2 regions of the Xanthomonas sp. NCPPB 901 genome follow, and region 1 is predicted to be linked to the other one. Evidence: riboswitches for the same ligand, from Rfam matches in the RefSeq annotation. Region 1 holds a riboswitch; the other holds the start of a gene.

Region 1 (7,645 bases):
AGCCCGGCCTCGCGCAACGCCGGCGCCAGCGCCGCGGCGTCCGGCGAGCGCTGCAGCGCCTCGGCGACATTGGCCAAGCCGTGCAGCACGCGCAGTTGCTGCTGCGCCGCCGGTCGCAGCGCCAGTTCGCGGCCGAGCAGCAGCGCCAGCAGGCCGGCGCCGGCCAGCACCAGCGCGATCACCAGCGCCAGCTGCCCGAACAGGCTGCGCGGCCAGCCGCAGGCGCCGGCGGCGGCGCCGCTCATGCCTGCGGCTCCGGCGGCACGTACACGTAGCCCACGCCCCACACGGTCTGGATCAGCCGCGGCAGGCGCACGTCGTCCTCCAGCAGCTTGCGTAGCCGCGCGACGACCACGTCGATGCTGCGGCCCAGCGGCTCGTGTTCGCGGCCGTGGGCCAGGCTGGACAGGCGGTCGCGGCTGAGCGGCTGCTGCGGATGCCGCAGCAGCACCGACAGCACCGCGAACTCGGCGGTGGTCAGCTTCAGCGGTTCGCCGTCGCGGCGCAGTTCGCGCCGTCCCAAGTGCAGGCGGAAGCGGCCGAAGCCGATCTCGCCACCCTCCGGCTGCGGCGCGCCGGCGCCGCCCGGGCGGGTGCGGCGCAGCACCGCGCGGATCCGCGCCAGCAGCTCGCGCGGGTTGACCGGCTTGGGCAGGTAATCGTCGGCGCCGATCTCCAGGCCGACGATGCGGTCGATCTCGTCGCCCTTGGCGGTCAGCATCACGATCGGGGTGGTGTCGCCCTGGCCGCGCAGGCGCCGGCAGATCTCCAGGCCGGTCTCGCCGGGCAGCATCAGGTCCAGCACCACCAGGTCGTAGTGGCCGCGCGCCAGTGCCTGCTGCAGTTGCACGCCGTCGGCCGCCGCCTTGACCGCGAAGCCCTGGCTCTCCAGGTAGCGGCACAGCAGGGCGCGCAGGCGGTCGTCGTCGTCGACCAGCAGCAGGCGGGGAGCGGGCGCGGCATCGTGCATGGCCGTCACTATCGGCTGCGCCGCCACCTTGCGGCAACGGCGGCCGCGGCGCATCTGTAAGCGGATGTTTCCGCCGCGGCCTGCGGCAACATCCGCTGGCCGATGCGGCGCCCGCGGCGCCCGCGTCGTGGCTACGGTGGCATCCGGCAGCACGCCGCTGCCGCCACCGGAGAACGCCATGTCGCTGTCCCGTCGCATCCCCCCGTTGCTGCTGGCGCTGGCCGCCGGCGTCCTGGCCGTCCCTGTCGCCCAGGCGCGTGAGCACACCCGCACGCGCACCGCCGGCGACGCCGATGGCGCCCGCCACGCCGCCGTGCAGGCCAGCGCCAGCGGCGCCCACGGCAGCACGCAGCGCGCCCGGCAGTGGCAGGCCGACGGCCAGGGCAACGCCAGCGCGGGCAGCGCCGCCACCCGCACCACGGCCGCCGGCGGCAGCGCCACGCGCCAGGGCAGTACGGACCGCGATGCCGATGGCAGCATCAGCCGCCAGGGCAGTGCCAGCGTCCAGCGCGCCGACGGCGCCAGCGCCAGCAGCAGCGGCAGCCTGACCCGGGCCGCCGACGGCACGCGCAGCGGCAGCCGCCAGAGCAGCGTCGACGGCGCGCAGGGCAGCTACCAGGGCAGCACCAGCGTGCAGGACGGCAGCATCGTCCACACCGGCACCTGCACCGACGCGAGCGGCACCGTGGTGCCGTGCCGGCCGTAGGCGAGGGCGCGGCGGCGGGGCGGTTCCAGGACATACGCCCGCGTCCGCCGCCGGCTTCACGGGCCCGTCACGGCCGCGAACGGGCCCTCCGCGGCGGGCCGGAACCCGCCGCCATCGGCAAACCGTTGCCAGGCTTAGGTTTTCGTAATTCCACCCATATTTAGCGTTGACGTCGTCGAGCGACCACACTATCTTGGGGTGGTCGGTTCCGGCGGCCCCAAGCCGCGGGATCAAAAGGGAAGCCGGTGCGGCGTGGCAACGCCAATTCCGGCGCTGCCCCGCAGCGGTAATTGGGAACGAACCCGTCATCCGCACTGAGGCGCCCGCCTTGGGAAGCGACGGGCTAGGAACCGGCCACGCGGCCGCCGCCCATCAGCCCGAAGACCTGCCGACAGCCGCGCGAAGCACACCGCGCGGCGCCGACCGTGTGATCTCCGGGGGGAGAGGGTCGGTGCAGCGACGACCGCCCGCAGGCCCGCCGCCTGCGCCGTTTGCAGTCTTCGCGACACCGCCGCCACCCGCCGATCCGGTCGGACCGCTGCCTGCGAGGGTCGGGCGGCCGCGTGCACCACGCTTGGAGACCTTCATGAGCCAGACCCACAGCCTGCCGGCCACCGCGTCCGTGGACGCCGTCGTCGACCCCACGACCGCTGCCGCCACCGCCCAGCCGGAGCCGGCCAGCAGCGAGCCGAGCAACGACCAGCGCGCCGTGACCTGGATCGTCAAGGACGGCGGCAACCGCCGCATGGCCTTCGACCGCTCGCGCCTGCAGCGCACCCTGGACCGGATCCACGCCGAGTTCCCGCAGCTGGACGTGAGCGACTACGAGCGCAAGGCCTTCGCCTTCATCGAGAAGAAGGAAAGCCTGTCGGCCGACGACATGGTCGACTACCTGATCCGCGAGGCCGAGTCGCGCGTGGACATCGCCACGCCGGAGTGGGAGTACTTCGCCGCGCGCCTGTACCTGGACCGCCTGTACAAGCGCGCCAGCAAGAACCGCTTCTACGATGCCGGCGAGAAGTACGGCTCCTATGTCGGCCTGCAGGAAAGCCTGGCCGACCGCGGCGTGTACTCGATCGACATCCTCAAGAACTACTCCAAGGACGAACTGGCCGAAGCCGGCCGCATGATCGACCCGGAGCGCGACAAGCTGTTCGCCTACAACGGCCTGTACCTGCTGGCCACCCGCTACCTGGCCACCGACAACTCGCGCAAGGTCTACGAACTGCCGCAGGAGCGCTGGCTGACCATCGCCCTGTACCTGATGCAGGACGAGAAGCCGCGCGAGCGGCGCATGCAGCTGGTCGGCGAGGCCTACTGGGCGCTGTCCAACCTGTACATGACCGTGGCCACTCCGACCCTGGCCAACGCCGGCAAGATCGGCGGGCAGCTGTCGAGCTGCTTCATCGACACCGTCGACGACAGCCTGCAAGGCATCTACGACTCCAACACCGACGTGGCGCGCGTGTCCAAGCACGGCGGCGGCGTCGGCGCCTACCTGGGCTACGTGCGCTCCTCCGGCTCGGCGATCCGCGGGGTCAAGAACTCCAGCGGCGGCGTGGTGCCGTGGATCAAGCAGCTCAACAATACCGCCGTGTCGGTGGACCAGCTCGGCCAGCGCAAGGGCGCCATCGCCGTGTACCTGGACATCTGGCACCGCGACATCGAGGCGTTCCTGGACCTGCGCCTGAACAACGGCGACCAGCGCCTGCGCGCGCACGACGTGTTCACCGCGGTGTGCGTGCCGGACATCTTCATGGAAGCGGTGGAGCGCCGCGGCGAGTGGTACCTGTTCGACCCGCACGAAGTGAAGGAGGTCAAGGGCTGGTACCTGCAGGACTTCTTCGACGAGAAGCGCGGCGAAGGCAGCTTCCGCGCCCGCTACGAGGAAGTGGTGGCCGACGAGCGCATCGGCCGCAAGGTGGTCAAGGCCATCGACATGTTCAAGCGGATCATGGTCAGCCAGCTGGAGACCGGCAACCCGTTCATGTTCTATCGCGACGAAGTCAATCGCATGAACCCGAACAAGCACCAGGGCATGGTCTATTCCAGCAACCTGTGCACCGAGATCCTGCAGAACATGAGCCCGACGCGGGTCATCCAGGAGATGATCAGCGGCGACCAGATCGTCACCACCAAGCAGGCCGGCGACTTCGTCGTGTGCAACCTGTCCTCGGTGAACCTGGGCCGCGCGGTCACCGCGCAGCCGGACCTGCTGTCGCCGGACATCCTGGAGCGGCTGATCCGCATCCAGGTGCGCATGCTCGACAACGTCATCGACCTCAACGAGCTGCCGGTGCCGCAGGCCACCATCACCAACCAGAAGTACCGCGCGATCGGCCTGGGTACCTTCGGCTGGCACCACCTGCTGGCGCAGAAGGGCATCGACTGGAACTCGCCGGCGGCCGAGGAGTACAGCGACACGCTGTACGAGCGCATCAACTACCTGACCATCCAGGCGAGCCTGGCGCTGGCCAAGGAGAAGGGCGCCTACAAGGTGTTCAAGGGCAGCGACTGGCAGAACGGCGAGTACTTCAGCAAGCGCGGCTATACCAGCGCGGAGTGGCAGGAGCTGGCCGCGCAGGTCGGCGTGCACGGCGTGCGCAACGCCTGGATGGTGGCGGTGGCGCCGAACATGAGCACCGCGCAGATCGCCGGTTCCACCGCCTCGATCGACCCGATCTACAGCGCGTTCTACTACGAAGAGAAGAAGGACTTCCGTCGCCCGGTGGTGGCGCCGGGGCTGACCGTGGACACCTACCCGTACTACGAGAAGGGCGCCTACCGGGTCGACCAGTTCGCCAGCGTGCGCCAGAACGCGCGCCGCCAGCGCCACGTCGACCAGTCGATCAGCTTCAACTTCTACGTGCCCAGCGGCATCCGCGCCAGCACCCTGCTGGACCTGCACATGACCGCGTGGAAGGAAGGCCTGAAGACCACCTACTACGTGCGTTCCAACGACATCGACATCAGCGAGTGCGAGTGGTGCTCGAGCTGATCGCTGGCGCCTGAGTCCAGCGTCGCGCGGCAGGCCGGTCCTGCCGCGCGCGTTCCGCATTCCCGCGCCGACCGCCGGCGCCGTTCACCCGACTTCACGAAGCAACTTCCATGGCCATCGCGCTCGACCGCATCAAGATCCTCGAACCGCTGCACCCCAACCGGTCCACCGGCATCATCAACGGCACCACCAGCGGCATCCTCAACTGGAACGACATCCCGTACCCGTCCTTCTACCGGGCGTACAAGGAGCTGTCGACCAACTTCTGGATCCCCGACGAAGTGGACATGAAGGGCGATGCCAAGCAGTACGGGGAGCTGTCGGCGCGCGAGAAGAACGCCTACGACTCGATCATCGGCCTGCTGGCCACGCTGGATTCGCCGCAGACGCGCTTCATCTACAACGTCGCCGAATACATCACCGACCCGGCCGCGCACGCCAACGCCGCGATCATCGGCCAGCAGGAAGTGATCCACAACGAGAGCTACTCGTACGTGCTGGCCTCGATCGCCGGCTTGGCCGACCAGAACCGCGTGTTCGAGATCGCCCGTACGCACCCGACCATCATCGCGCGCAACCAGCCGATCATGCAGGCCTACGACGACTTCATGCGCGAGAAGACCGCCGAGACCCTGCTGCGCTCGCTGATCCAGTCCTCGATCCTGGAAGGCATCAACTTCTATTCCGGCTTCGCCTACTTCTACAACCTGGTGCGGCAGAACCGCATGACCGGCACCGGCAAGATCATCAGCTTCATCAACCGCGACGAGCTGGCCCATACCAAGTTCATCAGCGAACTGATCCGCGCCATCATCGGCGAGAACGCCGAGCTGCAGACCAACGAGCTGACCGACTACGTGCACCAGGCCTTCGAGCATGCGATCCGCCTGGAGACCGAGTGGTCCTCGGAAGTGCTCGACGGCATCGAGGGCATCGACGTGGACGAGATGATCCAGTACGTGAAGTACCGCGCCAACAAGATGTCCGGCATGCTCGGCATCGAGAAGCTGTACAGCGGCGCCAGCGACAACGTGATGCCGTGGATCAAGGCTTACGCCGACAACTTCACCGAGACCAAGACCGACTTCTTCGAGATGCGCAACGCCAGCTACAAGAAGACCAACTCGGACAACGGCTTCGACGATCTCTGAAGAGCCGGGATTGGGGAATCGGGAATGGGGATTGGTAAAGGCAAGTCTCCGCGCTCTGACGAATCCCCAATCCCGAATCCCCGCCTCATGAAAATCTTGCTCGCCTACGCTTCGCTCAGCGGCAACACGCGCGACGTCGCCCGCCGCGTGCATGCGCAGTGCGAGGCGGCGGGGCACGAGGTCACCTGGATCCACACCGACCTGCAGACGCTGCAGGGGGCGCTCGGCGACGCAGGGCGCGCGGCTGGCTTCGATCTGCACCTGCTCGGCAGCTGGACCGACAACGCCGGGCGTACGCCATCGGAGATGAAGCGCTACATCGCCGAGCTGGTCGAGGCGACCGGTAAGACGATCGAGGTGGCGGCGTTCGGCACCGGCGAGACGCAGTGGGGGTTGGAGTACTACTGCGGTGCGGTCAAGCGCATCGCGCGGTTCTTCGACAGCGCCTATCCGCGGCTGGAGATCGAGCAGATGCCGCACGGCGATCGCGACAGTGCCGCGATCGACGACTGGTGCGCACGCGTGCTAGCACTGCGCGCGGCGCGCGCGTCTTCGGCAGGCGCCGTGCTGGGGGGAGCTGCCGCGCCCCCGTCCGCCGGTGTGGGTGGTGGGGTGGCTTCGATGGTGTTGCCGCCGCCGCTGCATGGCAGTGGCTGACGCGGTCGTCGTCTCTCCGTTTTCTTGGCATTGCCGGCGTCATCGCGCACGCCGGGTTTTCTCTGACATCAGACAAGGTTCCGTTCCATGCTCACCACCATCACCGTCTCCAGCGCCGAACAGTTCGCCGATGCGCTCGCCGCCCACCCGCGCGTGCTGGCCGATTTCAACAAGGACAACTGCCCCGGCTGCCGCATGCTCGACAAGTCGCTGGAGCGCTTCGCCGAGGGCGAGAGCGCGCAGGGCGTGACCCTGCTCAAGGTGAAGATGGAAGACGTGGGCGAGGACTTCTTCCGCGCCCAGGGCCTGCGCCAGACCCCGACCCTGATGCTGTTCCGCCAGGGCGAGGAAGTGGCGCGCGTCCCCGGCTTCGTGCCGCCGGCCAAGATCGACGAAGCGGTGCGCACGCACCTGGGGTGAGCGCGCGCTGTTTCTCGTAGGAGCGGCTTCAGCCGCGACTGGGTATCCCAGGCAACGTTCCGGTCGCGGCTGAAGCCGCTCCTGCAATCGCTTTTGCTGGATCGCCGCGCATCCGCGCGGCGCAGACCGCATCGCATCCCGGGCACGACGCGCCGCCGCAAGCATCCTGCTGCAGGCGCGGACAGGTCGCGTGCGCTTGACCTCAACCGCAGTTGAGGTCGTGCAATAGGCGCTCCGCCGCCAAGGAGCCTGCGATGCGCATCACCCATGTCCACTTGCCCTGTACCGATCCCGCTGCCGGTCTGGCCTTCTATGGCGAGGTGCTGCAGTTGCCCGTCGCATCCGAGCAGGTGCGGATCGGCTGGAGCGTGTTGCAGCTGACCCGCGGAACCGACGTCGGGAGCGCGCACCTGGCCTTCAACGTGTTGCCCGCCCGGTTCGAGGCGGCCTGCGATTGGCTGTCGCAGCGGGCCGTGTTCCTGTCCGACGCGCAGGGCACCACGCGGTTCGCGCTCGGTGGCGCATGGCAGTCGCAGTCGGTGTATTTCGCCGGCCCGGATGGCGCGGTGCTGGAACTGATCGCACGCGCACCGCTGCCGGCGCAGCCGGCGCCGCAGGGCGCGTTCCCGGCGCGCGAGGTGTTGTGCATCAGCGAGGTCGGCCTGCCCAGCGCGCAGGTGCCGGCCGTGGTCGCGGCCGCGCAGCGGGATTTCGGATTGCGTCCACTGCAGCCGCCGTCCGCC
Region 2 (7,645 bases), 400 kb from region 1:
CGCGTGCGGCTGCTGCCGAACGGCCGGCGCTATGCGGCGCAGGTCCGCGAGACCCTGGACCGGCTGGAGCGCGACAGCCGCGATCTGATGGGGCGGCCGCGCGACGGCGCGAGTCTCGACATCGCCGCGCTGCCGACTTTCGCCATGCGCTGGCTGATTCCGCGGCTGGGCCGGTTCCAGGCGCGGCATCCGCAGATCACCGTGCATCTGGCCGAACGGATGGAGCCGTTCGTGCTCGTTGGCAGCGGCTTCGATGCCGCCCTGCATTTCGAGCACCCGGCCTGGGCGGGGATGCGCGTGCAGCGCCTGCTGCACGAAGTGCTGGTGCCGGTGTGCCATCCGCGGCTGTTGCACGGGAAGGACCCGACCAGCGCGCTGGATGCGCTGCCGCGGCTGCAGCGCCGGCAGAATCCGGATGCCTGGCAACGCTATGCGCAGGAGTCCGGGATCGCCCTGAGCCACCCCGCGCACGGCGCACGCTACGACCTGCATGCCATGGCGATCGAAGCCGCACTGGCCGGCCTGGGGGTCGCGCTGGTGCCGCGCCTGTATGTGGAAGCCGAACTGGCCGACGGCCGCTTGCTGTGTCCGTGGCCCGCGGCCACCTCGATCGCCAAGACCTTCTGCCTGGTGCTGCCGGAGCCGGTGCAACTGAGCGATGCGCCGCTCCAGCGATTCGTCGACTGGCTGCTGGAGGAGGCGCGCGCCACCGCCGCTGCGCACTGACCGCGACGAGGGCGGCGTCGCCGATGGCGGCGCGAACCGCTCAGCGCGGCAGCCGATACTCCAGCACCTCATCGCCCAGGGCGTCGATCGCGCCGGTCGGGCGCCAGCCGAGGTGGCGATAGAACCCATGCGAGCGCAGCGCCGGGTCGGCCGCGCAGCCCAGAAACAGGCGTGCGAAGCCCCAGCGGCGGAAATCCTCGACCATCCGCGCCAACAGCGCCTTGCCGATGCCGTGGTTCTCCCATTCGGGCAATAGCGCCAGCACCATGATTTCGCCGTTGTGGCGGTTGCCGAAGCAGTAGCCGACCATGCGCCCGGCGACCTCGGCCACGTGCCCGGGCACGCTGCCATCGGCGATCCACGCCTGCCAACTGCCCGCATCGATCTCGAGCGCGGCCAACTGCTCGGCGGAGAATGCGTTCTCGCGGGTGCGTGCGCGCAGGTCGATACAGGCGGCCGCATCGGCGGGAACGGCAGGGCGATAGACGACACGCATGCTGGCAATCCTTTGCATCGGCCGGCACTGCCGGTGGGTGCGCAGCATGCCATGGGCACGCTGCGCACGCCCGCAAGCAGCCGCGTCACCGCTCCTGCAGGAGCGGCTTCAGCCGCGAACGGAGCGTTCCTGGCGATGCCCGTTCGCGGCTGCGGTTGTTCCTGCGGCGCGCTGCGTGCGGTCAGCGCACCGCCGGCGCGTAGCGCAGGGTCAGCGCGTACTCGCGGCCCGGCTGGTTGTACCAGTTCACCGTCTGGTAGTCGCGGTCGAACACGTTGCTGGCCTTGGCCTGCAGCGTCCAGTCCGGGGTGAACGCGTATTCCGCGCGCAGGTCGACGGTGCCGTAGCCGGCCAGGCGCACGCGGTTGGCCGCATCGTCGAAGCGGTGGCCGCTGCCGAAGACGGTGACGCCGAGCTTGACCGGGCCGATGCCGCGGTCCACGTCCAGGCGCGCGGTGTTCTGCGCGCGGCGTGCCAGCCAGTTGTCGCGGTTGTCGCCGTCGCTGCGGTTGCGCGGGTCGGTGTGGCTCAGCTGCGCCGACAGTTCCCAGCCGGCCAGCAACGCATAGCCGGTCAGCTCGGCGCCGCGGATCCGCGCCTCGTCGACGTTGACCGGCAGGAAGCTGACCGCGTCGTAGGAGATCAGGTCCTTGACCCGGGTCTCGTAGGCGTTGAAGGTCCAGTTCCAGCTGTCGGCATACTGCGCAATGCCGAGGTTGCCGCTCTTGGAGCGCTCCGGCTTCAACGCCGGGTTGCCGGCGAACGGGTAGTACAGGTCGTTGAAGGTCGGCGCCTTGAAGCCGGTGCCGACGCTGGCGGTGAGCTTGAGGCCGTGGTCCAGCGCCAGGCCCCAGCCGAGGCTGCCGGTGGTGTGCTCGCCGAACTGCTCGTTGTCGTCGCTGCGCACGCTGGCCTGCACCTGCTGCGCGCCGAAGCGGCCCTGGTACTCGGCGAACACGCCGGTGTTGTCGCGGCTGTCGACGTCGAAGGCGGTGCTGCTGGCGACGTGCTCGCGCTGCCAGTCGCTGCCGACGCTGAGCAGGTGGCCTTCGGCCAGGGTGATGTCGCCCTGCAGCGAGGCGGTGTCGCGGCGGCTGTCGAAGGTGCTGACGAAGCTGCGGGTGCGCGCGCCGGGGGCGCGGTAGTAGCTGTCGGCGTCGTCGACGTTGCGGCCGAGCTGCGCGGCCAGGTGCAGGCGATCGGAGGGCGTCCAGTCGAGCTTGCCGCCGAACACCTGCTGGGTGTTGTCGGCCTCGTTGCCGGCGAATTGCGGGTCGCCGTCGTATTCGTTGCGGCTGTCGATGTTCAGCGCCTGGCCTTCGATGCGCAGCGTATCGGTCAGCGCGTAGCCGCCGCGCGCGCTCAGCGAGACGTTGCGGTAGCCGTCGCGGTCGGGCTGGTCGACGAAGCAGCCGGCGAACAGCGTGGCCGAGCCGTTGCAGGCATTGATGCCGTCGGTCTTCTGGTAGCCGCCCTGCACGGCCAGCCAGCCGCGCTCGCCGCGGTTGCTGAAGCCGGCGCCGGCCTCGCGCAGGCCGTGGCTGCCGCCGCCCAGGCTCAGGTTCTGCTGGAAGCCCTGGCCGCCGCGGCGGGTGAAGATCTGGATGACGCCGCCGATCGCGTCCGAGCCATACAGGCTCGAGCGCGGGCCGCGCACGATCTCGATGCGCTCGATCTGGCTCAGCGGCAGGTCCTGGAACGCGGCCAGGCCGGCGCTGGCCGAGCCGATGCGCACGCCGTCCACCAGCACCAGCACGTGGTCCGATTCGCTGCCGCGCAGGCTCAGCGTGGTCAGCTTGCCCAGCCCGCCCTGGTTGGAGATGCCGATGCCGGCGCGGCCCTGCAGCAGCTGCGCCAGCGAATCGGCCTGGCTGCGCTCGATCTCGGCGCGGTCGATGACCTGCGCCGGGACCACGCTGTCCTCCACCGAGATCTGGGTGCGGGTGGCGGTGACCAGGACCTGGTCGAGGTCGGTGGCGGCATCGGCGGCGTGGGCCAGCGCGGGCAGGGACAGGGCGGACGCGATCGCGACCGAAAGCAGGCGGGACGACATGGGTGGCAACTCCGGCGCGCGGCTGCGCGCTGTGACGGCAAGGGAGTCGCGAACGGAAGGTGCAAGCGGACGGCGCCGGACGCGGCGCGGCACGCCGCGACGCCCTCCGCATCGCAACCAGTGAACTGCAAGGCCGGTCTCCGGGCTGGCGATCGGGGAGGCGGGCCTCCCGGCTGCGACGCCTTCCCATGCCGGGGCACAGTGGCGCAGGTCGTCAGCGCGGATCGCTTACCGTTGCGGGGGCAGCGCCGGCCTTGTCGCAAGACGCACCGGCTTCCCGTTTCAACCCGCTGACCGGAGCCGGCGGGTCACCTTGAAGCGGCGCGATTGTACGCGATCGCCGCCGGCCGCGCGGCTTAGTCTGCGTGGGACCCGTGGCCGTCGTCGTCGCCGTGGCGGTCGGCCAGCGGCGCGTCGGGCGTGTCCTGCGCATAAGCGCCGTCGGCGTCGTCGTCGCCGCGTGCGTCATCGCGGTCGAAATGGGTGGTCGCCACCGGTCCGGCGACTGGCAGGCCGCGCTGCGCCGGCAGCGCCGCCGTCGCGGTCTCCAGCTCGCCCAGCAACTGCGCGCGCCGCGCCTCGGACAGTTCCTGCCAGTGGCAGCCGCTGAGCGCGCCTTCCAGCGAATACAGCAGGTTGAGGCTGGGCTTGAAGCCGGCGCGCTTGACCTTGACGAAGGCGCCGACCGCGCCGGCCGCCTCCAGGTCCTGCTGCGTGCGCACGCCGACCTGGCGCAGCCAGGCCGCGCTCTTGGGGCCGATGTTGCGCAGCTTGGCGGTACTCATCGCAGGCTGTCGACGAAGACCTGGGCGATCGCTTCCAGGCCTTGCTGGTCGTCGGCGTCGAAGCGGGCCAGGTCGGGGCTGTCCAGGTCGAACACGCCGACCAGCGCACTGTCGCGCAGCAGCGGCACCACCAGTTCCGAGCGCGAGGCCGCATCGCAGGCGATGTGCCCGGGGAATGCCTCCACGTCGTCGATGCGCTGGGTCTGGCCGCTGCTGGCGGCCGCACCGCACACGCCCTTGTGCAGCGGAATGCGCACGCAGGCGGGCAGGCCCTGGAACGGCCCGACCACCAGCTCCTTGCCGTCGTAGAGATAGAACCCGACCCAGTTCAGCCGCGGCAGCGCGTGGTAGACCAGCGCCGCCAGGTTGGCGGCATTGGCGATGCGGTCGGGTTCCCCGGCGACCAGGGCGCGGGCCTGGGCGAGCAACTGGGCGTACTGTTCCGGCTTGCTGCCGGTGAGCGAGGACGAGGCGAACATCCCGCGAGTCTAGCAGCGCGCCGGGTCCGCCGGCACCGCGGCGGCTGACGCGCGCGGCGTGCCCGGCTATCCTGCGCGCCGCCGCGCGTCCCGCCGGCCAACCGACAGGGTTTCGCATGGCTGTGTCCGCCTTCTACGTCACCGGCACCGATACCGGCATCGGCAAGACCATCGCCAGCACCGCGCTGCTGCACGCCTTGCGCGCGCGCGGCCAGCGTGCGGTGGGCATGAAGCCGGTGGCCAGCGGCTGCGCCCGCGACGCCGGCGGCTGGCGCAACGAGGATGCGCTGGCGCTGCAGGAGGCGAGCCTGCCGCGTCCGGCCTACGCCGATCTCAATCCCTACGCACTGCCGTTGCCGCTGGCGCCGGAACTGGCCGCCGCCGACGCCGGCGTGGAGCTGGAGCTGGCGCCGATCGCCGCCGCGTTCGCGCGCCTGCGCGCGCAGGCCGACGTGGTGGTGGTGGAAGGCGTGGGCGGCTGGGCCGCACCGCTGTCGGCGACGCTGGACCAGGCCGATCTGGCGCGCGCGCTGGGGCTGCCGGTGCTGTTGGTGGTCGGCCTGCGCCTGGGCTGCCTCAACCACGCCCGGCTCAGCGCCGCGGCGATCGCCGCCGACGGCCTGCAGTGCATCGGCTGGATCGGCAACGAGATCGATCCGGCGATGGAGCGCATCGACGACAACATGGCGATGCTGCGGGCGCGCCTGCCGATGCCGTGCTGGGGCCGCCTGCCGTACCGGCCGCAACCGCAGGCCGAGCAGTTGGCGGCGCAGTTGCAGCCGTGGGCGGGAATGTCGCCCGACTGAGCCGCTGCCGAGCGCGCGCCGCGCTGCCGCCGTTTGTGGGAGGGACTTCAGTCCCGACGCGTCTTTGCTGAGGCGTCGGGGCTGAAGCCCCTCCCACAAAAGTAAGATGTCCCGGCACTGCAAGATGGGCTACTCCCGAGTGCACAGTTCAGCTCTCGGAATAGGCGCATGGGTAAGCCCGATAGAAGCAGGAGATCTACCGGTCTCTGGCGAAGCATCGGGGCTGAAGCCTCTCCCACAAGGAAAGCCAGCAACGCGCGCAATCGACAACTCCCCAATCCCAACTCCCGAATCCCGCCCATAAAAAAGGCCCGGTAGAGGGAGGGATCTACCGGGCCTGGGGTTGCACGGGGGGAGGGACCCATGCAGACCGAGCGTGCGTCGGGCGGCGTACCGCAGCGACGTCGAATACGGTGTTACTTGGCGGAAGGCTTGGCCTTCGGCGCGGCCTGTTCGGTCGCCGCCTCGAACTGGTGCTTGGCGAGCTGGCCGATGGCTTCGGAGGTCTTCAGGCCCAGGCCGAACACTTCCTGGTTGGCCGAGGCCAGCCGCTCGAAGTTGTCGCGGGCGATCTGCAGGCCCTTCGGCCACAGCGCCTGCACGGTGCCCAGGTCGCGCGCCTCGGTCAGTTCGCCGAAGAAGCCGGTGGTGGCCGACACGTTCTTCTCGAAGGTCTTCAACTGCACGCCGAACACGCTCTCGGCGCTTTCCAGGGCCAGGCGGTTGGCGCGCGCCGCGGTGGCGGCGAACTGCTGCGTATAGCTGCTGAACTGGTCGTTGAACTGAGCGGACATCACGCAACTCCATGGGAATGCTGATTGCTGTTGCAGTGCAACATACGCCCATTCTGCTGCGATGCAACAAAATTTTCTGAAGCCGCTCAGGATTCGTTCAAACTGCTTTTCAGATCAACGGCTTGGCACATCGCCAGCGCCGGCGCCGGGTCGCGCAACGCCCCCGCCAAGCGCTACGACGCGCGTCGATCCTCCGACATGCCGTCCATTGGGAATCCCGCAGCCACCTCAGCGCCGCCTTTGCGATTCCCCATTCCCCACTCCCCATTCCCCGCCTTCAAACCGGCCCGCGGTAACGGCAGCCGGAAGTGCAGGTCTCGTGCACCACCACCTCGCTCAGCAGCGGCAGCGCCGGCTTGAGCCGTTCCCAGATCCACACCGCCAGGCGCTCGCTGGTGGGGTTCTCCAGCCCGGCGATGTCGTTGAGGTAATGGTGGTCGAGCTGGTCGTAGAGCGGACGGAACGCCGCCTTGATGTCGCCGAAATCCATCACCCAGCCGCTCTCGGCGCCGGGTTCGCCGCTGACGTGCAGTTCGATGCGGAACGAGTGCCCGTGCAACCGCGCGCACTTGTGCCCGGGCGGCACGTTGGGCAGGCGGTGCGCGGCTTCGAGGGTGAAGACTTTGAAGATATCCATGCGCGGCATTGTAAGGCCAGGCCGGCCAGGCCATCGCCGCGCTCACCGTGTCATGCCGTGCGATGTCGATGCATGTCACGCGAAGACATATTCGTATGCCGTTATGTAATTTTCGTTAAGCCGGTGGCGATGGCTCACTGTGGCGCCCCACCTACGGATGTCCGTGTGCAGCCGCGCGTTCCCCACCTGCTCGCCATGAGCCTTGCGGGCGTCCTGCTCGCCCCTGTCGCCTCCGCCCAATCCCGAAGCGACGACGACGCCGGAAAAACCCTGGCGACGGTCAGCGTGACCGGCTCCAACATCAAGCGCAGCGACAGCGAAGGCCCCAACCCGGTGCAGGTGCTCGGCCGCCAGCAACTGGAGCGCTCCGGCAAGCTCACCGTCGCCGACGCGCTGCGGTCGATCTCCGCCAACACCGGCAATGCCAGCAACGAGACCACCAACAACGGCTGGGCCTCCGGCTCGGCCGGCATCGGTCTGCGCGGCCTGTCGCAGAAGAACACCCTGGTGCTGCTCAATGGCCGGCGCCTGGCCAACTACGGCTTCCCGGCCAACGGCCTGGGCGACACCTTCGTCAACCTCAACGCCCTGCCGCTGGTGGCGGTGGAACGCATCGAAGTGCTGAAGGACGGCGCCTCGGCGGTGTACGGGTCCGATGCGGTCGCCGGGGTGGTCAACATCATCACCCGCCAGGACTTCCAGGGGGCCGAATTCGGCCTCAGCGGCGGCACCTCGGACCAGGGCGGGCTGGATACCCAGCGCGCCAAGTTCATCGGCGGCATCGGCGACCTGGACCGCGACGGCTACAACCTCCTGTTCAGCGTCGACGCCTACAACCGCGACCGGCTGGACCAGGACCAGCGCGCGCT

Evidence for each region. Region 1 has a riboswitch for cobalamin ahead of AC1PME_RS19970 (ribonucleoside-diphosphate reductase subunit alpha). Riboswitches for the same ligand answer to the same signal wherever they lie in the genome.
Region 2: another riboswitch for cobalamin. It lies ahead of btuB (TonB-dependent vitamin B12 receptor); the one in region 1 lies ahead of AC1PME_RS19970 (ribonucleoside-diphosphate reductase subunit alpha).

Annotation. Positions count from the first base shown of each region.
Region 1 covers NZ_CM161511.1:4,678,034-4,685,678, reverse strand. Annotated here, with positions in the region: gene AC1PME_RS19985 (ATP-binding protein) at 1-245, opposite strand, end outside; gene ompR (osmolarity response regulator transcription factor OmpR) at 242-970, opposite strand; gene AC1PME_RS19975 (hypothetical protein) at 1,149-1,676, shown strand; cobalamin riboswitch at 1,863-2,083, shown strand; gene AC1PME_RS19970 (ribonucleoside-diphosphate reductase subunit alpha) at 2,263-4,674, shown strand; gene AC1PME_RS19965 (ribonucleotide-diphosphate reductase subunit beta) at 4,785-5,825, shown strand; gene AC1PME_RS19960 (flavodoxin) at 5,913-6,482, shown strand; gene AC1PME_RS19955 (thioredoxin family protein) at 6,570-6,902, shown strand; gene AC1PME_RS19950 (VOC family protein) at 7,157-7,645, shown strand, end outside.
Region 2 covers NZ_CM161511.1:4,276,454-4,284,098, reverse strand. Annotated here, with positions in the region: gene AC1PME_RS18125 (LysR substrate-binding domain-containing protein) at 1-726, shown strand, start outside; gene AC1PME_RS18120 (N-acetyltransferase family protein) at 767-1,222, opposite strand; gene btuB (TonB-dependent vitamin B12 receptor) at 1,404-3,275, opposite strand; cobalamin riboswitch at 3,390-3,606, opposite strand; gene AC1PME_RS18110 (TfoX/Sxy family protein) at 3,632-4,060, opposite strand; gene AC1PME_RS18105 (GAF domain-containing protein) at 4,057-4,539, opposite strand; gene bioD (dethiobiotin synthase) at 4,656-5,345, shown strand; gene AC1PME_RS18095 (phasin family protein) at 5,762-6,139, opposite strand; gene queD (6-carboxytetrahydropterin synthase QueD) at 6,417-6,776, opposite strand; gene AC1PME_RS18085 (TonB-dependent receptor plug domain-containing protein) at 6,972-7,645, shown strand, end outside.